DNA from 3 places in the Synechococcus sp. R6-7 genome. Region 2 is predicted to be linked to each of the others. Evidence: predicted binding sites of a transcription regulator. Region 2 holds the regulator's gene; each other region holds the start of a gene.

Region 1 (3,761 bases), on a different contig from region 2:
CCGCAGGGCATAGCTCCCCTCATGGCAAGTCTTGCTGAAGTCTAAGTCATCCTGTCCATTCTCCTCAAAGCTGGCCTCCTCAACAGCAGGATCCCCAGCAGACTCTGCCGCAGAAGTCGCAGCAGGGCTGGGTTCAGGATGGCTTTGGGGAAGGACGTGATACTCCTGGGCCAAGCCGTGTTCCGAGAGCCAGCGCTCTGCCAACATGGCCGCCATACAGCCAGTGCCGGCAGCGGTAATCGCCTGACGAAACTCGTGATCCTGCACGTCGCCGGCGGCAAACACCCCCTCCACACTGGTGGCCACGGATCCCGGGCGGGTGACGATGTAGCCGACTTCATCCAGTTCCAGTTGTCCTTTGAACAAGTCGGTGTTGGGCTTGTGGCCAATGGCATAAAATAGGCCACCCACTGACATCTCGCGTATTTCGCCGGTTTGGTTGTTCCGCACTTTCACCCCGGTCAGGCGCAGGCCGTCGCCCATCACTTCCACCGCCTCGGTGTTCCAGTGCACAGTGATCTTGGGGTTGTTGAGAACACGATCCTGCATGGCCTTGCTGGCCCGCATTTTGTCACTCCGCACCAGCATATGCACATGGGATCCAAACTTGGTCAGGTAGGTGGCTTCCTCACAAGCAGTATCGCCGCCGCCAATGACCACCAGTTCCACCCCTCTGAACATAGGCATAGCCCCATCGCAGATCGCACAGGCCGACATGCCCCGGTTCCAATAGGTCTCCTCTCCGGGCAGGTGTAGGCGCTTGGCTGTGGCCCCGGTGGCGATGATCAGGCTGTGGGTGCGCAATTCCCGCTCGTCAGAACGGACGACAAAGGGCCGCTGGCTTAAATCGACGAAGGTGACATCTTCAGTGTAGAGTTCCGCCCCCCACCGCTGCGCTTGGGCTCGCATGTTCTTCATCAGTTGGGGGCCGGTGATGCCTTCGGGAAAGCCCGGAAAGTTCTCCACCTCGGTGGTGGTCATCAGTTGCCCGCCCGGGATCCCGCCCGCCTGGAACCCCTCAAACACAACCGGCTTCAGGTTGGCACGCCCAGCGTAAATGGCTGCTGTAAACCCGGCAGGGCCGGAGCCGATGATCACCACATTCTCAACCCGATTTTGCTCTGCCATCCGATGTCTCTCCTTCTGCAACAGGACTAAAAGTCAAACTCATAACGACTACGCTTTAGCTTAACACCCTTTGGCAAACCGGGCGAGCTGGGGGCCTGCTGATCCTAATTTTCGCTCGCCTCAGGCAACCGGGGCAGGGTTTTGCCCGCCCCATCCGGTTATTTCTGCCCAGAGGTTGGCAGGGTGGCGGCCATTGCTCAAGTTCTGGATCCCCAACACCCAATCCCGGTTGACCCAAGCCAGAAGGAAAAGAGGTGTCTGAGATGGCCAGCAATTTGGTCTTGGTCAGAAAGCGGAGCTCAAATGAATTTTGTATCAGAAACTACAAAATACCCGTGTTGGCCTTTCTAGGATGAGTGAGCGTTTTTGGCCTGTCTGGGTCGAAGCGTGGGGATCACCTGCTGGGATCCCATTTGTTTCAGCCACAGTTCCCCCAGTCTTAACCGCAACCCAATCAGGAGAGAGTAATGGCATCCACGCCCCAAGAAGTGCTTCAGATGATCCAGGACAACAACGTCCAGATAGTGGATCTCAAGTTTGTGGATATCTTTGGCACCTGGCAGCATGTTTCCTTCCACACCTCGATGATCAAGGAAGAAACCTTCACCGAGGGGCTTCCCTTTGACGGATCCAGTATCCGGGGCTGGAAAGCGATCAACGAGTCGGACATGTACATGGTGCCGGATCCCAGAACGGCTTGGATCGATCCCTTTCTGGAGGTGCCCACCCTCAGCATAACTTGCAGCATTGTTGAGCCGCGCACTGGCCAGCCCTATAGCCGCTGTCCCCGCAGCCTTGCCGCCCGTGCCGTTGCCTATCTGCAATCGACGGGCATTGCCGATACGGCTTACTTCGGGCCGGAAGCGGAGTTTTTCATTTTTGAGGATGTTCGCTTCGACCAAACCCAAAACTCGGCCTACTACTTCGTGGATTCCATCGAAGGTCGCTGGAACTCGGGCCGCGAGGAGAAAGGTGGCAACCTGGGCTACAAGCCTCGCTACAAAGAGGGCTATTTCCCGGCCCCGCCCACCGATGCCCATCAAAACATCCGCACCGAGATGCTGCTGACCATGGGCAAGTTGGGGGTGCCCATCGAGAAGCATCACCACGAGGTGGCTACCGGCGGGCAAGGGGAGTTGGGCTATCGCTTTGCCGATCTGGTCACGGCTGCCGACTACATGATGGTTTACAAATACGTGATCCGGAACGTGGCCCGCAAGCACGGCAAAACCGTCACCTTCATGCCCAAGCCCCTATTTAACGACAACGGCACCGGCATGCACACCCACCAGTCCCTCTGGAAGGATGGCCAGCCTTTGTTCTATAGCGAAGGCACCTATGCCAACCTGAGCGAGACAGCTCTCTACTACATCGGTGGCTTGCTCAAGCATGCCCCGGCAATCCTGGCCTTCACCAACCCCACCACCAACTCCTACAAGCGCTTGGTGCCCGGCTTCGAGGCGCCGGTGAACCTGGCTTACTCCCAGGGCAACCGTTCCGCTGCCATTCGCATTCCGGTGACCGGCAACAATCCCAAGGCCAAGCGTCTGGAGTTCCGCTGCCCGGATGCCACCTGCAACCCCTACATCGCCTTTTCGGCCATGCTGATGGCTGGCCTGGACGGGATCAAGAATAAGATCCATCCCGGCGAGCCCTTGGACAAAGATATCTACGATCTGGAGCCGGAAGAGCTGGCCAAGATCCCTTCCACGCCTGGATCCCTGCTGGATGCTCTGGAAAGCTTGCAGAAGGATCATGCCTTCTTGCTGGAGGGAGGCGTCTTCACCGAAGATCTGATCCAGACCTATATCGAGTACAAGATCGACAACGAGATCAACCCCATCAATCTGCGGCCTCACCCCTACGAGTTCGCCCTTTACTTCGACGCCTAAGCGGTGTGGCCGATTCTGCAGCGGGATCCCTGATGGGATCCCGTTTTTTCTGAGCAAACGGCACTCCCAAACTGTGGATCCCTTGGGCAACTTAGCTACTTTTGGTCAACAGCACCTCGTGCCAGCGTTGAAGCGTCCTGTGCCGTCCATCGACCTGAGGAAGCTCAACCCAGAAACCAAAAGGGGATCCCCAGCCGGGATCCCTTCTCGCTGAGCTCATGCCAGAGCATCAACAGTTACGGGCAGATTAGCTCATGCTAACACGGCTACGGTCGTAGTTGAGCCGGAAGGTGGGATGCACTTTTCCTTGGATGCGGTTCCAGAAGTTGCGCACGTTGACATGCAGGCCAATCTGCTCTGTACCGCGGAGCAGCATGGATTGCTGGCGAATCCGAATCAAGCGTTGATGGCTCATCATCAAGCGGCGAGACAGGTCGTCCAAGAGGTGAGAACGGCCAGCAGCAGCCACCGGGGCAGATGCCTCTGCCGTCTGAACGGGTTGAGCCGATCCTTCGACCGCCTTGGGATGATAAGCCACACCTCGATAGAGCAGGTCAAGGTTGGTGGGCAAAACCACCGGCTTGGTCAGATGGCGGAACCGCCAGTCCAGCCCCCGGTAACGACCCCCCACTTTGCCGGGAGAAACCGCCGCTGTTGCAGAAGAGGGGGTGTAATCGACGCCACGGTAAAAGAGTTCCATGATCTTCGCCTCCAATGAGTTGAGTTTTCATCCGTTCGCCT
Region 2 (6,375 bases):
CGGTGGACAGCCCCTTCTGCTGCAGCACTTGTTTTAGTACCGCAAACACCTCAGCCCCGTAGCGCAGCGCCTCGCGAAAGCTGGCCGCTCCAATGGGCACAAGCATAAATTCTTGAATATCGACGTTGTTGTCGGCGTGGGCGCCGCCGTTGAGCACGTTCATCAGCGGCACCGGCAGCAGGTTGGCAAAGGGCCCCCCCAGGTATTTGTAAAGAGGCAAGCCCACTGCTTCCGCAGCCGCTTTGGCTGTCGCCAGAGAAACTGCCAAAATAGCGTTGGCCCCCAGGCGGGACTTGTTGGGGGTGCCGTCCAGGTCGATCAGCAACTGGTCAATACGGGCTTGGTTGAGGGCATCTTCTCCCTGCAGCTCCGACTGGATGGGGCCAAGGATGTTTTCCACCGCCCTCAGCACACCCTTACCGCCGTAGCGTTTGGGATCCCCGTCCCGCAGCTCATGGGCCTCGAAGGTACCGGTCGAGGCACCGCTGGGAACCTGCGCCAAGCCCGTTGCTCCATTGGCTAGACCCACCAGGGCTTCTAGGGTGGGACGCCCTCGCGAGTCGAGGATCTCATGGGCGGTAATCCACTCGATGGCCGTTTCCACAGTTACACCTCAGCAATTGGCTAGATAGCTCTGGCCAAAGCCAGATCCCCCCATAGACTAGTAGATTCTTGCCCGCGATCCGGTCAGCTTCCAGAAAACTTTAAGTCTGTCCTTCGGGCACAGAGATTCTTCAAGGCTGCAGCAGTAGATTGAACATAGGCCGGCCAGAGCTTCAACCAGCCGTCGAGCGGGGTTTGCCTGGGCAAGGTGCTGCTCAGGAGGTGTTCTCCTCTTCCTTCTAGGCAAAGCGATGGCTCAGCCGCATCGGGTCGTGTACGGTGATCTTCTTCTTGTGAATGGAGATGTACTTCTTCTTGCGCAGCTCTCCCAACAGGCGGGTGATGGTGACGCGGGTTGAGCCAATGGCCTCGGCAATGGCCTGGTGAGACAGCTTGAGATCGATGGTGACCCCATCTGGGCCAGGCACCCCGAAATCGCGACAGAGAATCAACAAAAAGCTGACCAGACGGGATCCCATGTCGCGATGAGCCAGCGTCTCGATCATCATCTCCGTTTGCAAGATACGAGACGACAGGCTTTTAACCAGCAACATGGCCAGTTCGGCGTTCTCCTGCAAGGATTTTTCCACCTGCTCGATCGGCAGAGAGAGTAACTCGGTAGGTGTAAAAGCCACCGAGTGATAAAAGCGGTCGGAGCGCTGTCCCGTGATAAAGGAGAGCACGCCGAAGATGCTGTTTTCCCGCAGGAGGGCAACGGTGATTTCCTCTCCCATTTCGTAGACCCGCGAGAGCTTAACGGCTCCCTTCACCAAAAAGTAAACCCGCTCCGCCGGATCCCCTGGAAAAAAAATGGTCTTCCCGCGCTCAAACGTTTCGATAACCGGAGGATGGTGAGGGCCTCCCAATTGCTTGAAGGCTGTGATCAGAGATTTTTCCGCTACGGCCACCGCCATACTCATCAACCTTTTAAGGTCAGTTTATACCTAAGATCAACCTACTAAGATCAATCTAGAAGCATTAGGCTAGGTTGCAACCCATTGACTTCAGAATCGATGATGATACCAAGATTTACCCTAAAGTAGAAGGTTCTGCCCAGGCATCTTTGTAGCACGTGCTACGTTTTTAAGTCTCGTTGCTGCTCTCCAGCCAAAGGCAGAGGTTAGGATAGGAGCCATTGCCGCTGGGGGCTGCGCCAGCCCTTGGCAGTAGAGGGTAGGGTGGGTTCTATGGGGATCCCAGAGGTTATCGTTGCTGCACCTTCTCAACTGAGCCGCCAGCATTTCACGGTGCGGATGCCGGATCCGGCCAATCACCTGCTGGAGGTGGAACTGCAGATCCAAGAGGTGGATCCAGAGGTGCCTTTGCGGCTGCGACTGCCGGTGTGGACGCCGGGATCCTACTTGGTGCGGGAGTATGCCCGTCATGTGCAGGAGTTTCAGGCGGCAACTGAGCAAGGGATCCCTTTGGCCTGGCGGAAGGTGGATAAGAACACCTGGCAGATCGATCCGCCGGGTTCTTCTGCCGTGAAGGTGTGCTACCGGGTCTATGCCTATGAGCTGACGGTGCGCACGAACCATCTGGATTTGACCCACGCCTATTTCAACGGGGCAGCGCTCTTCCTCTACGTGCCCGGTCGCGAGCGGGAACCCTACACTTTGACGGTGATCCCCCCCAAGCCGGATTGGCACATCGCCACCAGTTTGCGGCCCTTGACCTCTCCTTCTGAGGATCCCGCTTCCGGCCAGTCTTTTGTGGCAGAGGACTATGACGAGCTGGTGGATAGCCCGGTGGAGGTGGGCCTGCATCGGATGCAATCGTTTGAGGTGGAAGGGATCCCGCATTACCTTGTGGTTTGGGGGTCGGGCACTCTGGATGTCGATCGGGCCGTTGCCGATGCCAAGGCCATTGTCGAAACCACAGCCGCATTTTTTGGTGGGCTACCCTATGACCGCTACTGGTTCATTGTGCATTTGTCGCCGGGAGGATTTGGTGGCCTTGAGCACAAGTACAGCACCACCCTTCTTTACTCTGGGCTGGAGCTGCATCAGCCGGAGTCCTATCGGCGCTTTTTGTCTTTGCTGGCCCACGAGTTGTTTCATGCCTGGAATGTCAAGCGTCTGCGTCCTCTGGCATTGGAAAAGATCGATTACAACCAGGAAAATTATCTGGAATGTCTGTGGTTTTGTGAGGGGGCGACCAGCTATTACGAAAACGTCATCTTATTGAGGGCAGGGATCCTCAGTGCCGGCGATTTTTTAAAAGTTCTTTCCGAACAGATTGGTCGCTTGCAGCGTACTCCGGGCCGGGCCGTGCAATCGCTGCGGGAATCCAGCTTCGACACCTGGATCAAACTCTACCGCCCCCACGAAAACACCCTCAACAGCCAGGTTTCTTATTACTTAAAAGGGGCTTTGGTCTGTTGGCTGCTGGATCTGCACATTCGCCACCTTTCCGGCGGTCAGGGATCCCTGGATACAGCTTTGCAGGATCTGTGGCAGCGCTTTGGTCGGTCAGGGAAGGGCTACAGCGACCAAGACTTGCGGGAGACGTTTGAGCGGGCAGCCGGTGCCGATCTTGGCCGGTTTTTCGCAGCCTATGTGGAAGGCACGGAAGAGCTAGACTACAACACTTACCTACACCCCTTTGGCCTCACCCTTAAAGCCCACTTCAGCCGCCCCAACCCCATCCCATACCTGGGCCTCAATTTCAACGGCGAGGGCAATCGCATCAGCGCAGTAGAGATGGGATCCCCGGCGCAAAAAGCAGGCATCTGGGCCGGCGATGAGCTGGTGGCCCTGGATGGGTTCAGGGTGAGCGCTGCCAACTTGGCGGAACGCTTGACGGCCTATCAGCCCCACCAGATCATTTGTTTGAGCGTTTTTCAAGCCGATCAGTTGAAACATTTCTGGATCCCGTTGGATCCCCCTCGGCCCGATGTCTACACGTTGGAGGTGTTGCCTGAACTGACTCCTGCTCAAGAAGCTCTTCAGCAAGGCTGGCTGGGATCCCTTGTCGGCGCCCAGCTTCGGTCAGAGGCAGGTCCCCATCTGCTTGAAAATTCACCTATCTCCTCCTAGCATGTTGAGGCAAGCAGGTAATCCAGTTAACTGGAAAGAAAAGTAACAGCAGCAGAGGACAGGAGTATCTGATGGACTTAGTTTTGGTTTTATTGATTGGGGCAGCTGTTGGTTTCTCGGTAGGCATTTACGTTGCTCGCCAGTATGGGGCCAGTCCTAAACTGGAAATCTGGAAACGAGAGATTATCAGAGATATATCTTCGCAGCTAAGCCAACGCAGCCAAGAACTCAACAACCCGGACAAAGCACTCATCAAGTTGAGCGAAGGATTGGTAGACAAGATTTCTCAAAAGTTACAGGAAAAGTTACAGGCCGTCCAAGCTACCCTTGAAGAGTTTAAATTTCGCCTTGCTGACAGCCAGCAAAGCTTGCTACAGGACTGGGGCAGAGACCTTCTACAAGCTATATCTTCTACAAGCTATATCTGTAAAGTTGGCCGAACATGGCCAGCAACTGAACAATCAGCTAGCCATTCTGGAAAATCGAGCGACAAATCAAGCAGTAAGTTGGGACTCACAAGAAGTTGCTGTTGTCAAAGCGCTTGAGGAAAGTTCCCAGGAAGTCATTGATCATATCAGCCGTGATAAGTTGAGGTTAGCTTTATTTCTGTTTCTGTGGTCTAAAGGAATAAGAATTAAAAGCTTGGAAACCAAGGAAGCAAGTAGGGTTGGTAGCAAACTGAACAGCAAGCTAAATCAGATATCCAACTTTATGGGAGATAGATATTATTCAATTAGAAAACTCTACAAGTCGATAAAGTCAAACATGAACGAAGGAGAGGCTTTCTCCCTGATTCTGAAAGACGAGCCAAACCAGGTAGTATCAGATAGTTGCCAACTTGCGAATATGCTCTATAGTATCGCCTTCTTGGAGGAGTACCATTATTTGAAGTCTCCTAGATCTATAGAAGCAAAGCCGAGCAGAGACCCAAATGCATTGAACTTTCTATCAGGAGGATGGCTGGAGCGATATGTCAAAGAAAAGCTAGTAAAGATTGCCAGTCAGCAAGGCAAAAAGATCAGTTTTTCTTACATCATGAATACTCAAGTTACTTTGCCGGATGGAAATGATTTTGAAATAGATTTATTCTTTTATGTCAATGATAAGTTTTACTGGGTAGAATCCAAAACGGGTGATTATCATGAAAGTATAGACAAGTACTCTAGGTTGGCTTCCAGTCTTGGTCTTCAGCAGAATCAGGCTTTTGTAGTCTTGACTGATGTTGATCAGGATAAGAAAATTAGCCTGTCTTCCAGTTATAAGCTGTCAGTAATCGGCGTTGACGATGTTGAGCCGACCTTTATCAAAATTCTGAAAAGTCATGTCCGAAAGAGCACCTGACAAAAGCTAGCTAGGCTACAATCTTGACAGCTTGTTCCATACACCACCAGGGATCCTCCGCAAAAGCTGGCATGGGAGTGCTGCCTGCTTTGCCCAGAATGGCCAGCCGGACTTCCCGATCCAGGCGGGATCCGGCCCCGTAGGGATCTTCTGAGGGAGGTTCCAGCCGTTGCCCCAGAGGGGGCATCACCATAATGCCTGGCTGCATGCTGGTGCTGCTGACCCAGATTTTGAAGCGATCCACCGCTACGTCTGTTCCTTCTGGCAGCTGCATCTGCAGCAGGTAGCGGGGGCCAGAGCCAATCAGCAGGCTCTCGTTGGGGCGTAAACGGGCAGGCAGATCTGGTTGATAGGGGTAAACCAAATCCACGCTGTACCGCCGCTCGTCAAAGACGGTGACATAAACATGCACTGGAGTGGGGGCTCTGTTTCTCAAGGCAATGGCCAGGTTGCGGCCTGCTTGGATTTGCACTTTCCCTTGGGGATCCCGCGGCAGGGGGCTCACTTCGGCAGGGGCAGAGCTGCTGGCCGGGGTTTCCAGTTGGAGAAATTCCACTTCCAAGATGCTGCTCAGCGCATCGCTGGCAGGTTGCAGGTTCAAAAGATTACCAAAAGCAGCCACGTGCTCCAACAGCCGCACCAGCTTGCGAGGCAGGGCCAGTAGCTTCTTCACCGGGATCCGGAAGGCCGCCAGAGCCACCTCTTCCCCCCGCCGGTAAAAGTGATAAGTGGCATCGGGCAACAGCTCTACCCGCAAGTCCGCTGCTTCCGGGTCTGTGTAGGTCAGAAGCGGTGAGGCCGGCAAGGCCGCCAGCAAATCGGCAACGGGCATTTGCACTTGACTGGGATCCGCACAGGTGAAAGCCACCCGCAACGGCTGGAATCGGATAGAGGACATGGGGAAAACCTGGAACGGAGTCTGCCGTATTCTCCTGCTCTGAGGTTGCCAGGCAAGCAAGCCAAGCTCTATATTACCTGCTCATTACCTGCTCAGTTCTCTCGACTGGGCTGTGGCCAAGTCAGCTCTCGGCCAACAGACTCCCAACAGGCCATAGCTCCGTAATCAAACTTAACACCAAAGGCAAATGGAACCATTGGGAAACTATCCCGGATCCCATCTGCAAATGATCTCTTAATGGTCTATTCTTGATCCTGTTGTCGGGTTTGTGGCTGGAGTGGAGCCCACCTCTCCTCTTTCTAGGCTGATCTACGGAGAACCATGTTTAGCAAAGCTTTTTCTTTTCAGAAGGTGTTTGCGCCAGCGCGTCGTCGGTTGCTTGTCCTGCTGTTGGCTGCGTTGATGGCTGGGTTTGGCTGGGGTCTGGCTCCAGTGTTTGCAGCTAGGGATATTCCTGCAGTGGCTCTGTCGCCAACTGAGTCTATTACCTTTACC
Region 3 (10,394 bases), on a different contig from region 2:
TAAGCCTCTTGGTAAACGGTAAAGGGAGACTTTTTCAGGGCTTTTTTGACCCGTTCCAGATCCGGAAAGCTCACCAAAGGATTAGTGGCCACAATCCAGAAGAACTGCAGGGATCCGGTTTCCAGAGCGGCAATCATCTCGGTAGCCCTCAGCCCTGGGTGGGGGGAGATGGAGCCGCCGGGCAAACCCCAAGCCTGCTCCACCTCTGCCCGATGCTGGGGATGGCTCACCAGCCGATATCCCGGCAGCAGATGAGATAACCCCCCTGCCTCTCGACCACCCATGGCATTGGGCTGGCCGGTCAAGGAAAAGGGGCCGGTCCCCGGTCGGCCAATTTGCCCGGTCAGGAGATGCAGGTTGATTAAGCTGGTGATCTTGGCGGTGCCCTCACTGGACTGGTTTAGGCCCATCGACCAAAGGGAGAGAACCCTTTGGGATCCCTGCCAAAGCTTGGCCGCTTTAATCAAGTCCTCAGTTGCAATTCCACAGCGCTGGGCCACAATCTGCGGTTCATAATCGGCCAGCAAAGCTGCATATTCAGCAAAACCTTGGGTGCAGCCCTCGATAAAATCAGCAGCAATGGATCCCCACTTTAACAACAAATGGGCAATCCCATTGAAAAGATCGATATCCGTACCGGGGCGAATTTTTAAGTGGAGATCGGCAGCTTCTGCTGTCTGAGTGCGCCGGGGATCCACGACCACCATTTTGAGGGGGGATCCGGGCTTGTGCCGCTTCTTCAAGCGATTAAAAAGAATGGGGTGGCACTCGGCGGTGTTGGTGCCCACCAGAAAAGCCAGATTGCAGAGATCGAGATCCTCGTAGCAGCAGGGGGGGCCATCGGATCCCAGGGATTGGGTGTAGGCCGAGACGGCCGAGGACATGCACAGGCGCGAGTTGGTGTCAAAATTATTGGTGCCCAGGCAGCCCTTAATGAGCTTTTGAGCAACGTAATAGTCTTCAGTGAGCAACTGCCCCGATCCATACATAGCCATGGAGTGAGGGTTGTCTTTGAGGCAGCGCAGCCGAGAAACCATCTCCTCAAAAGCCTGATCCCAAGAAATGCGGCGAAAGGGCTGATCCAAGCTCTCCCGAAACAGGGGAGAGAGCAGCCGATCTCGACCAACTGCCTCCAGAACCGTAGCCCCCTTTACACAGACCATCCCCAAGCTGGAAGGATGCTCCCGGTCGCCTCTCATTTTCCAGTCACCTGAGGCTGTCGAAACCGCCTCCAATCCACATCCCACACCGCAATAGGGACATAGGGTTTTGATGACAGCTTTTTCCGACTCCATCGCGGTCACCATGAGTGGGGATCCCTGTCAGGATGGATAAGTGTCTTGCATTTTGGATCCCGATAGGCCATCAGGTTAAGGATCTCTTAGCCGAGGAGATCGGCCACTTGGATCTCAAATCCGGGCAATACAACCTGGCTTTTGGCAGTCTCTTGTTCGGTTAGCCAAAGGTGGCGATCCTGAGTCTGGATAAAAATAAATTTGCTTTTGGGAAAAACCAGCCAGACTTCCAGCGCACCGGAGCTGAGATACTCCTGGGCTTTCAAGAAAATGTCCTCTCCAGAGTCGGTTGGGGAGAGGATCTCTCCAGTGAGGGGATAGCTCTGCGGCAAAGTGGCAATATCCTCTCCAAATTGCTGGATTAAATCTGGAGACAGGTAGGCAACATCAGGTCTTCTGACTTTGCCTGTCGTTTGGCAGGGAGCCTTCACCAAAACCATACCCCCCACTGGCAGACATTCAACATAACCGAGCCAACGGAAGAGAAGTCGGGTTTGGATCTTTGCATGCCCTAAGGTTTGCCCCACTTTCTCCACAATGTAGCCATCTACCCATTTGGTTTGGGCAACTGGATTGGCCAGATAGTCGGCAAGGGTTTTGGGCAAGCTAGAGACCCGCTCCTCCATTGGGAGATCGGTTGGAACTACCTGAACCGGAGCAGTGGCCATCAACTTCCCTCTCCAAGTATTTTGAACCCTAGCTCAATCCCCTCCATGGGCAAAGCGGCGATAGAGGAAGTCAAGGGCGCGGTTACGCAATTCGTAGAACTCAGGCATTTCCATAATGCGGGAGCGGATGCGCGGTCGCTCGAAGGGAATGGTCAAGATCTCGCCGATATGGGCAGCGGGGCCGTTGGTCATCATCACCACACGGTCTGACAAGTAGAGAGCCTCGTCGATGTCGTGGGTAATCATCAAAACTGTGCAGCGGTGATCCCGCCAAATGGCCAGCAGCTCATCTTGTAGATCTTCCTTGGTAATGGCATCCAAGGCCCCAAAAGGCTCATCCAACAGCAAAACTTCTGGACGAACGGCAAGAGCGCGGGCAATGGCAACCCTTTGCTTCATGCCTCCAGAAAGCTGCTTGGGCCGCTTGTGGGCTGCCTCTGCTAAACCTACCAATTCTAGGTGTTCTTCAACGATTTCCCTTTTCTCCCGCCGGGATTTGTTTGGGTAAACCTGATCCACCACCAGATAAACATTTTCAAAAGCCGTCAGCCAGGGCAAAAGGGAATAATGTTGAAACACCATCATCCGATCTGGCCCTGGGGAGGTGATGGGCTGGCCCTTGAGGGTAATGGATCCCGAAGTGGGAGTCGAAAAACCCGCCACCATGTTGATCAAGGTGGATTTGCCACAACCCGAGTGGCCGATAATGCAAACAAACTCACCGGCGGCCACTTCCAGATTGATATTTTCCAGCGCAACGAAGGGCCCTGCTGAGGTGAAGTAGGTCTTGCCCACATTCTGAAGACAAAGAAGGGGCAGTCCTGCAACCGGAGAAGCAGAAGATAGCGGTGAGGAGAACGTGCGGGAGCTGGTCATCATGGTGTTTTCCAATCGAGAGTTTAAGGTAACAAAAGCTAAACTTCGCTGAGCCGGTACTCCTGCAGCTTCAGATCCTGCCGGATGGCCACCGACTCCAGGTAAGCAACGGGATCCTCTCCGTCAAAGCGGGATCCATCGGCAAAGAGTAAAGCTCCGCGGTCGTGGGCCCGATCCGGAAGGCCCAGTTCTCTGGCGGCTAGGGCGTAGGTTTCGCTGTCCAGAACTTGGTCGAGAACCGAAACCCAATTGCGGGGAAAAGCGCAGAGTCCCCAGCGAGCCATCTGCGTCAGGATCCAGAGGTGTTCCAATCTTTCCGGACAGGTGTTGCGCCCGTTGGCAAACTGGTGAAAACCGGTGAGGGCTTGGGATTCATCGGCAATTCCCCGCTGCAGAATACCCGTCCACCCCGGCTGCAGATCCTCCAGGGCCACGCCCACATACTGGGGCTGAGCCAGCCACTCCAAGATCTCAGAACGGTGCTGCGGCTGATCGCAGTAGTGACAAGCCTCCAGTAGTGCCTTGACCAGAGCTACATGGGTACGGGGGTAGTTTTGCGCCCAATCCTGGCGCACCGTCAGCACCTTTTCGATGTGGCTGGGTAAGATTTCAGGGGTGGTGGTGACGATAAATCCCAACTGTTCCCGCACGGCGCGGGAGTTCCAGGGCTCGCCCACGCAGTAGCCATCGATGTTGCCGGCCTTGAGGTGGGCCACCATCTGCGGCGGCGGGATCACCGTCAACGTAACGTCCCGATCCGGATCCACCCCCCCACCGGCCAGCCAGTGCCGCAACAGGAAGTTTTGCATGGAAGCCGGATGAACCACTCCCAGGGTGTGGACTGTGTCGGGGGTGTGGTTGAGGTATTGGCGAAAATCCGCCAGGCTTTGAACGCCTCGCTCCAAAAGTCTGCGCCCAAAGGTAATGGCGTTGCCGCCGCGGGAGAGGGTTAGCGCGGTAATCAAAGGCACCGGAACTCCCCCCACCCCCAACGTGGAGGCCAACGGGATCCCGGCCACCACCATGGCCGCATCCAGCCGACCGGAGCGGATCCCTTCCCAGATGGTCTTCCAGCCTGGCTCCCGCACCAGGGTGACCTGCTCCAGGCCGTACTTTTGAAACAGGCCTTTTTCCTGCGCCACCACCAGCGGGGCGCAGTCGTTGAGGGGCACAAAGCCAACCTCCAAATTGACCTTCTCCAGGCCGTGTTTGGCAATGGCCACGCGAACAGGCGTTTTTTGGCGAGCCCGCTTTTGCTGGTTGAGAAAGTAGATCATCTCTCCCCGCAGGCTGTAGTAGTCGGGGTGACGCACCACTTCCAAACGATGGCGGGGCCGAGGAAAAGGGATCCGCAAAATCTGGCCAATGCGGGCCTCCGGGCCATTGGTCATCATTACCACCCGATCCGAAAGCAGCAGCGCCTCATCCACATCGTGGGTAACCATGACACAGGTGAGCTGCTCCGCCTGGGCAATCTCCATCAGTTGCTCCTGCAGGTTGCCGCGCGTCAAGGCATCCAGAGCGCCAAAGGGCTCATCCAACAGCAGCACCCGCGGACGGATGGCCAAAGCCCGGGCAATGGCTACCCGCTGTTTCATCCCTCCTGACAGATGGGCCGGTCGCTTGTCGGCTGCCCCCTGCAACCCCACCTGGCGGATGTGCTCTTCCACAATCCGGTCCCGCTCCGCTTTGGGAAGGGATCCCAGCACCTCGTCCACAGCCAGGGCAATGTTCTCCCGCACCGTCAGCCAGGGCAGCAGGGAATAGTTCTGAAACACCACCATGCGATCTGGGCCGGGATCTGTAACTTGTCGGCCCTCCAGGAGAATGCCTCCGCGGGAAGGCTTTTCCAGGCCGGCGATGATGTTGAGTAGGGTCGATTTGCCACAGCCGGAGTGGCCGATCAACGAGACAAATTCCCCCTTTTGGATCTCCAGGTGGATGTCTTTCAGGACAGGATAGACCTCTCCGTTGTCGAGGAGAAATTCCTTGTCGACATGATCCACTTCAATGTAAGGCTGGGTCTTCATGATTCCCCTGAGATGATTTCTGAGAGCATGGAGAAATTGTCAGCAACCAATCTAAAACTCGGCCAAGCTCATTTAGCGATCCTCAGCCACCACCAGCGAGCCAATCCAAGCCGTGATGCGATCCAGCAGAAGACCCACCATCCCGACATAGATCAAAGCCAGAATGATTTCGCTGATGCGGGAGCTATTCCAGGCATCCCAGATGAAGAACCCGATGCCCACACCGCCAATCAACATTTCCGCTGCCACAATGGCCAGCCAAGACAAGCCCACCCCAATGCGCAAGCCGGTAAAAATATAGGGCACAGTTGCCGGGAAAACGATTTTGAAAAAGTACTTCCAGCCGGACATGCGCACAATTCTCGCCACATTGCGGTAATCCTGAGGGATCTGCTGTACGCCGACAACGGTGTTGATCAAAATGGGCCAGAGGGCCGTAATGAAGATTACGAAAATGGCGGAAGGGTTGGCATCTCGAAAGGCAGCCAAAGAAATCGGCAGCCAGGCCAAAGGCGGCACCGTGCGCAGCACCTGAAAAATGGGATCCAAAGCCTCGTACAGCCAGCGATTGACCCCGATGATCATGCCGCCCACAACTCCCACCAAGCCGGCCAGGGCAAACCCAATGAACACCCGCCGCAAGCTGGCCCAAATTTGCCAGAACAGCCCTTTGGCATTGCCGCCATAGTCAAAAAAGGGATCTTTAATGAGGGGATCCCAGGTGTCCTGCCAAACCTGGAGAGGGGTGGGCAAGTTGGCTCCGGGGCGGCTATAGGCAATTTGCCAGAGAACGAGCACTATTAAAATGGCCGTGGTGGGCAAAAGAACGCGGCGCAGCACTTGGTGGATTTGGACTCGCTGCCTCCAAGCAGAAGAAGATGCAGAGCTGGCCGGGGAGTGGAGCCCGGCATTGGACTGAAGAACAAAGCCTGGGCTGGTTTTCAGCAGCCAGTGGCCTAGGCCAACCAGTAGGGGAAGCAGGATCCGAAAGAGGTGGTAGCCCAACTGTAGGGCAGAGTGGAAAATCCTCATGGCTTGCTGGGAGTAAGGTTGAAGTCAACTTAAGAGGATCCCAAGAGAGAAGGGGTTTCAGGTGAACACTCTTTGTGGGGATTCGGGGATCCCTTCTCTCCTGGACAGAGGGTTTGCAGCTAACTTGCTGGGGAAAGTTGGGAAATTAGGCCAGCTTCTTAATCGCCAATTTCTCCAGGTAGGCGGCAGGATTTTCGGGATCGAACTGCACCCCGTCGAAGAAGGTTTCCACTCCTCGAGAGGTGCTGGGGGGAATGGCTGCCCCCTGACCAATGGCTTTGGCAGCTTCTCGCCAGAGTTCTTCCCGATTCACCCGCTCCACCAAGGCTTTGGTATCGGTGTCGGCAGGCAGATAGCCCCAGCGGATGTTTTCGGTCAAGAACCAGAGATCGTGGCTCTTGAAGGGGTAGGAAGCGTAGTTCTGCCAGAACTTCATCAGGTGGGGGCTGTTTTCAACGACCTTGCCGGTGCCGTAGTCAAAAGTGCCCCGAGAACGGCCCAAGATATCGGGCACAGGCACCCCCAGCCAGCGGCGGTCGCCGATGATGCGACACATCTCCTCTTTGTTTTCCATCTGGTCGCACCAGATCTGGGCTTCTAGCACCGCTTTCAACAGGGCAAGGGTGGCTTTCGGGTGCGCATCCACCCAGTCGGCCCGCAGGGCAAAGGCCTTTTCCGGGTGGCCGTTCCACAGCTCGCCGGTGGTGAGGGCACTATACCCCTCTTTTTGGTTCACCAGCTGGGCATTCCAAGGCTCGCCCACACAGAGGGCTTCCATGGTTCTGGATTTCATATTGGCCACCATCTGCGGCGGCGGCACCACAATGACGGAGACGTCGCTAGTGGGATCGATCCCGCCTGCGGCCAGCCAGTAGCGCATCCATAGGTCGTGGGTGCCACCAGGGAAGGTCATCGCACATTTGGGATCTTTGCCGGCAGCTCGAAGCTCGGCAAACTTGGCCTTGAGGGGGGAACTATCCAGGCCGATTTGCAAATCCCGATATTGGTTGGAAATGCTGATGCCCTGACCGTCCAGATTGAGACGGGCCAAAATGTACATAGGCACCGGCTTGCCATCGGTAACTTTGCCGGTGGTGATGAGGTAGGGCATGGGGGTGAGGATGTGTGCCCCATCGATGCCGCCGGCGGCGGATCCCAGCACCAAGTTGTCGCGGGTGGTGCCCCAAGAGGCCTGCTTGACCACCTCTACGTCCTTCATGCCGTACTTGTCAAAGAACCCCTTTTCTTTGGCGATGATCAGGGGGGCCGCGTCGGTTAGAGCGATGAACCCCAGCTTGGCGCTGGTGGTTTCGGGAGTATCGGCCTGCGCCACCCAGTAGCCTTTGCCCAAGGATTGCGATTGGGCGCGCGGGATCCCAGCCGTGGCCGCCCCAGCCGTGAGAGCAGCCACCCCGGCCAAAAATTGCCGACGGGAGACGGGAGAGGAAGTGCTGAACAGCTTAGACATCGAAACCTCCAAGATTTACAACGACGAAGTAAAGAAAAACTTTCAGGACGGCAACAGAACCGCTAGCGGGTTACCAAAACAGAAGCCTGGGCGGCGGACGGATGCTGACGCGGCCTGGCCCCAAAGTGCTCCCTGAGCAACTCCACCAAGACCGGCTTGAGGTCTTCGCAAGGGATCCCTTTGCGCACGCATTCGCCCAGCTTGGCGTCTTTGCCCACCTCTCCCCCCATGTAGATGTCCACGGCCTCCACCACCCTGCCGTCCTTGCGAGCAGTGGTGCCCATAAGGCCGATATCGGCTACTTGGGGTTGGCCGCAGGAGTTGGGGCAGCCCGTCCAGTGGATGCGCACCGTTTGGGGGATCTCCAGCTCCGCCTCCAGCTCCTCCATCAAGGCCACAGCCCGGTTTTTGGTCTCGATAAGGGCAAAGTTGCAGAACTGGTTGCCCGTACAGGACACCAGCCCCCGCTGCAATGGCCCTGGGTTGGGGGAGAACTTCTTCAACAGCGGCTCTTTTAACAAGGAAGCCACTCGGGAGTCGGGCACATTGGGGATGAGCACGTTCTGCTCCACCGTCAGCCGCAGCTCTCCGGAGCCGTACACCTCCGCCAAGCGGGCCAGCTCCATCATCTCCAGGGCGTTGAGCCGCCCCACCGGCACATGCAGGCCGACAAAGTTGAGGCCCGGCTGCTTCTGGGCATGCACCCCCAGCAGATCCCGCTTGTGCCAGACCACCTCATCTTTTTCCGCTGCCCTGAGCAGAGGGTGGCCCGTCTGGCGCTCCACAGCCGCCCGGAACTTCTCTAGGCCCCACTCGTCAATGAGCCACATCAACCGCGCCTTTTGCCGGTTGGCCCGCAGGCCGTGATCCCGGTAGACCAGCAGCACCGCCTCGCACAGAGGAACCACATCGCGGGGATCCACCCAGACATCCAGGCCGATAGCCTCTGCACAGCGGCGAGCCGAGAAAAAGCCGCCCACCAGGACGTTGAAGCCCAGCTTGCCCTCTTTGAAGGCAGGTACAAAGGCCAGGTCGTTGATCTCCGCATGCACGGAGTTGTCACGACAACCGCAGAGGGCGATGTTGAACTTGCGCGGCAGGTTGCTGAAGGAAGGGTTGCCCTCGCCGTTGTTGGTAACCATGTCCTGCACCTTGCGAGTGAGGCCGCGCACGTCGATCAGCTCGTCCGGGTCAATACCGGCCAGAGGGGATCCCGTGATGTTGCGCACGTTGTCCATGCCCGACTGGATGCTGGTCAGGCCTACCTCTTTCAGGTAGCCCAGGATCTGGGGCATTTCCTCGATGGGGATGCCCCGCAGTTGCAGGTTCTGCCGGGTGGTGATGTCGGCTACGCCCTGTTCTCCATAGGGGTGGATGATTGCGCCCAACATGCGCATTTGGCCGCTGGTTAGGATCCCATTGGGCAGGCGCAGCCGCAGCATGAACTGACCTGGGGTGCGCTTGCGAAAGAAGATCCCCAGCCACTTGAGGCGGTGATCCCGGTCGTCTTCAGGAATGTTCTCCCAACCCATCCGGGCAAACGCCTCCAGCTCGGCCTTGACCGCCAGCCCATCCTTTTCGCTTTTGAGGCGTTCAAATTGGTTCGCCATGATCGCTGCCGTGGGGTGAACACTGGCTACCCTAGCGATGACGAACCGTTAACTTTGGTATTGGCAGTTACACTTTGTAACAGGTTATGCAGTTTTGTCATTCTCGAATTGCGCTTTATGCATAAAGTCAGGCTTCCAGGAGCAGCAGACCCCTCTTTCCCCTTTGGGAAAGGGGCTGGGGGTGAGGAAAAGCTAGTTGAGAGGGTTGAAAGAGTTGAAAGGCTCCATCTGCCAGAGCAGACGGGGCGGGATCCCCAGCCCTTCGGTGAGGGGTGCGGGCCGTTGGGAAGTTTGGGGATCGCAGTCGTAGAGAGCGGTGGTGTAGCGGTAGCTGCGGGGGGGGCCACCGTTGAGGCGAATGCCGCTAATTTCAAAGGTGTAGTTGCGATTGGGCTGGATCGAACCCACGGAGTAGGTCAAAGTTTCCAGGCCAAAGGCGGGATCCCCCACGCGGAGATCTCCAACAGGCACCGGCTCGCCGCTGAGGGCATCGGTGATGCGGACTTGGGCTTGGCTGAGATCAGCCTTGCCGCCACGGCTGGGCACCGAGAAAGACCAGCGGTAGGCAGACAGGGGCTGGCCGGAAAACCCTTCTAGGCGGTAGAGGTAGCCGTCTTTCTCCGGGAAGGCGATGAACTCTGGATCTGGCACCGACTCGTCAAAACCGAAGATCCAGTTGGCGTTGGCCTGGGTCACCCGTCCAGCCCGTGGGTCAAAGACAATGCCGTAGGCCCCCTGGGCGTACTGAGGATACAGGTTCCAGCGGCGATGCCCCACATCCACAAAGTTTTCTCGACCTGGCTCGGCAAAATAGATGTCCACCTGCCGCGCCAACACCCGGCCTGGATCGGGGCCGTTCAGCTCTAGGATGGGCCCAACCGCCAGGTTGCTGAAGCGGGATCCCGCCTCCCCAGCAGGGGTAAAGCAGCGCCAAGAAGGGGGCGGCTGGTGGCTGAGAGTACCATTGGCTACCTGCATCAAGGCCGCTTGCTGGGCGGCTTCTAGGAACTGAGGATTGAGCTTCACCGGCGGTAACTGGTGCAACAGCCGTAGAAAATTCAGCCGATCCATCATCTTTTGGGCTGCTGCAGGCGTAAGGCGACCGGGGTTGCAGGTAGCAACCTGGGGCTGTTCGGCGTAAATAGGCCCCGTGAAGCTGCGGGTCTGGCGATCCAACCGGCACAGGAAGCTGGCAATCGGCACTTCCCCTGCCCGCGGTGGCTCCATCGAGGTAGGGGATCCTCCACAGGCCGCCAGCAGACAAAGACAAAAGATCCCCGCGATCCTCAAAGCCCAAGGCTGAACCAACTTGGGCAACCGCTGCAAGGGCATGCAAAAACCAGCCGAATTATGAGCCGGTGGGGGTGGGGGTGATGCTGGGGGGGCTGACGGTGCTGCTGCTGCTCTCGCCACAA

What was found. The regulator NtcA, encoded in region 2, controls nitrogen genes in cyanobacteria. The targets are predictions, from matches to a motif close to GTANCNNNNGNTAC.
Region 1: a site for NtcA is predicted at 1,441-1,454, ahead of glnA (type I glutamate--ammonia ligase). Genes of this name have one in related genera too.
Region 3: a site for NtcA is predicted at 9,037-9,050, ahead of NW815_RS05325 (ferredoxin--nitrite reductase). Genes of this name have one in related genera too.

The regions. Positions count from the first base shown of each region.
Region 1 is NZ_JANSHS010000375.1:5,328-9,088, reverse strand. It holds gene trxB (thioredoxin-disulfide reductase) at 1-1,128, opposite strand, end outside; gene glnA (type I glutamate--ammonia ligase) at 1,596-3,020, shown strand; gene NW815_RS11050 (DUF4278 domain-containing protein) at 3,268-3,720, opposite strand.
Region 2 is NZ_JANSHS010000377.1:843-7,217, reverse strand. It holds partial or broken gene eno (phosphopyruvate hydratase) at 1-604, opposite strand, end outside; gene ntcA (global nitrogen regulator NtcA) at 843-1,517, opposite strand; gene NW815_RS11120 (M61 family metallopeptidase) at 1,791-3,641, shown strand; gene NW815_RS11115 (hypothetical protein) at 3,713-4,186, shown strand; gene NW815_RS11110 (Card1-like endonuclease domain-containing protein) at 4,074-4,982, shown strand; gene NW815_RS11105 (hypothetical protein) at 4,993-5,880, opposite strand; gene psbV (photosystem II cytochrome c-550) at 6,202-6,375, shown strand, end outside.
Region 3 is NZ_JANSHS010000155.1:311-10,704, reverse strand. It holds gene NW815_RS05355 (molybdopterin oxidoreductase family protein) at 1-1,295, opposite strand, end outside; gene NW815_RS05350 (Uma2 family endonuclease) at 1,382-1,963, opposite strand; gene NW815_RS05345 (ABC transporter ATP-binding protein) at 1,997-2,839, opposite strand; gene NW815_RS05340 (nitrate ABC transporter ATP-binding protein) at 2,878-4,869, opposite strand; gene ntrB (nitrate ABC transporter permease) at 4,942-5,901, opposite strand; gene NW815_RS05330 (CmpA/NrtA family ABC transporter substrate-binding protein) at 6,047-7,369, opposite strand; gene NW815_RS05325 (ferredoxin--nitrite reductase) at 7,432-8,979, opposite strand; gene NW815_RS05320 (CAP domain-containing protein) at 9,172-10,311, opposite strand; gene NW815_RS05315 (hypothetical protein) at 10,328-10,394, opposite strand, start outside.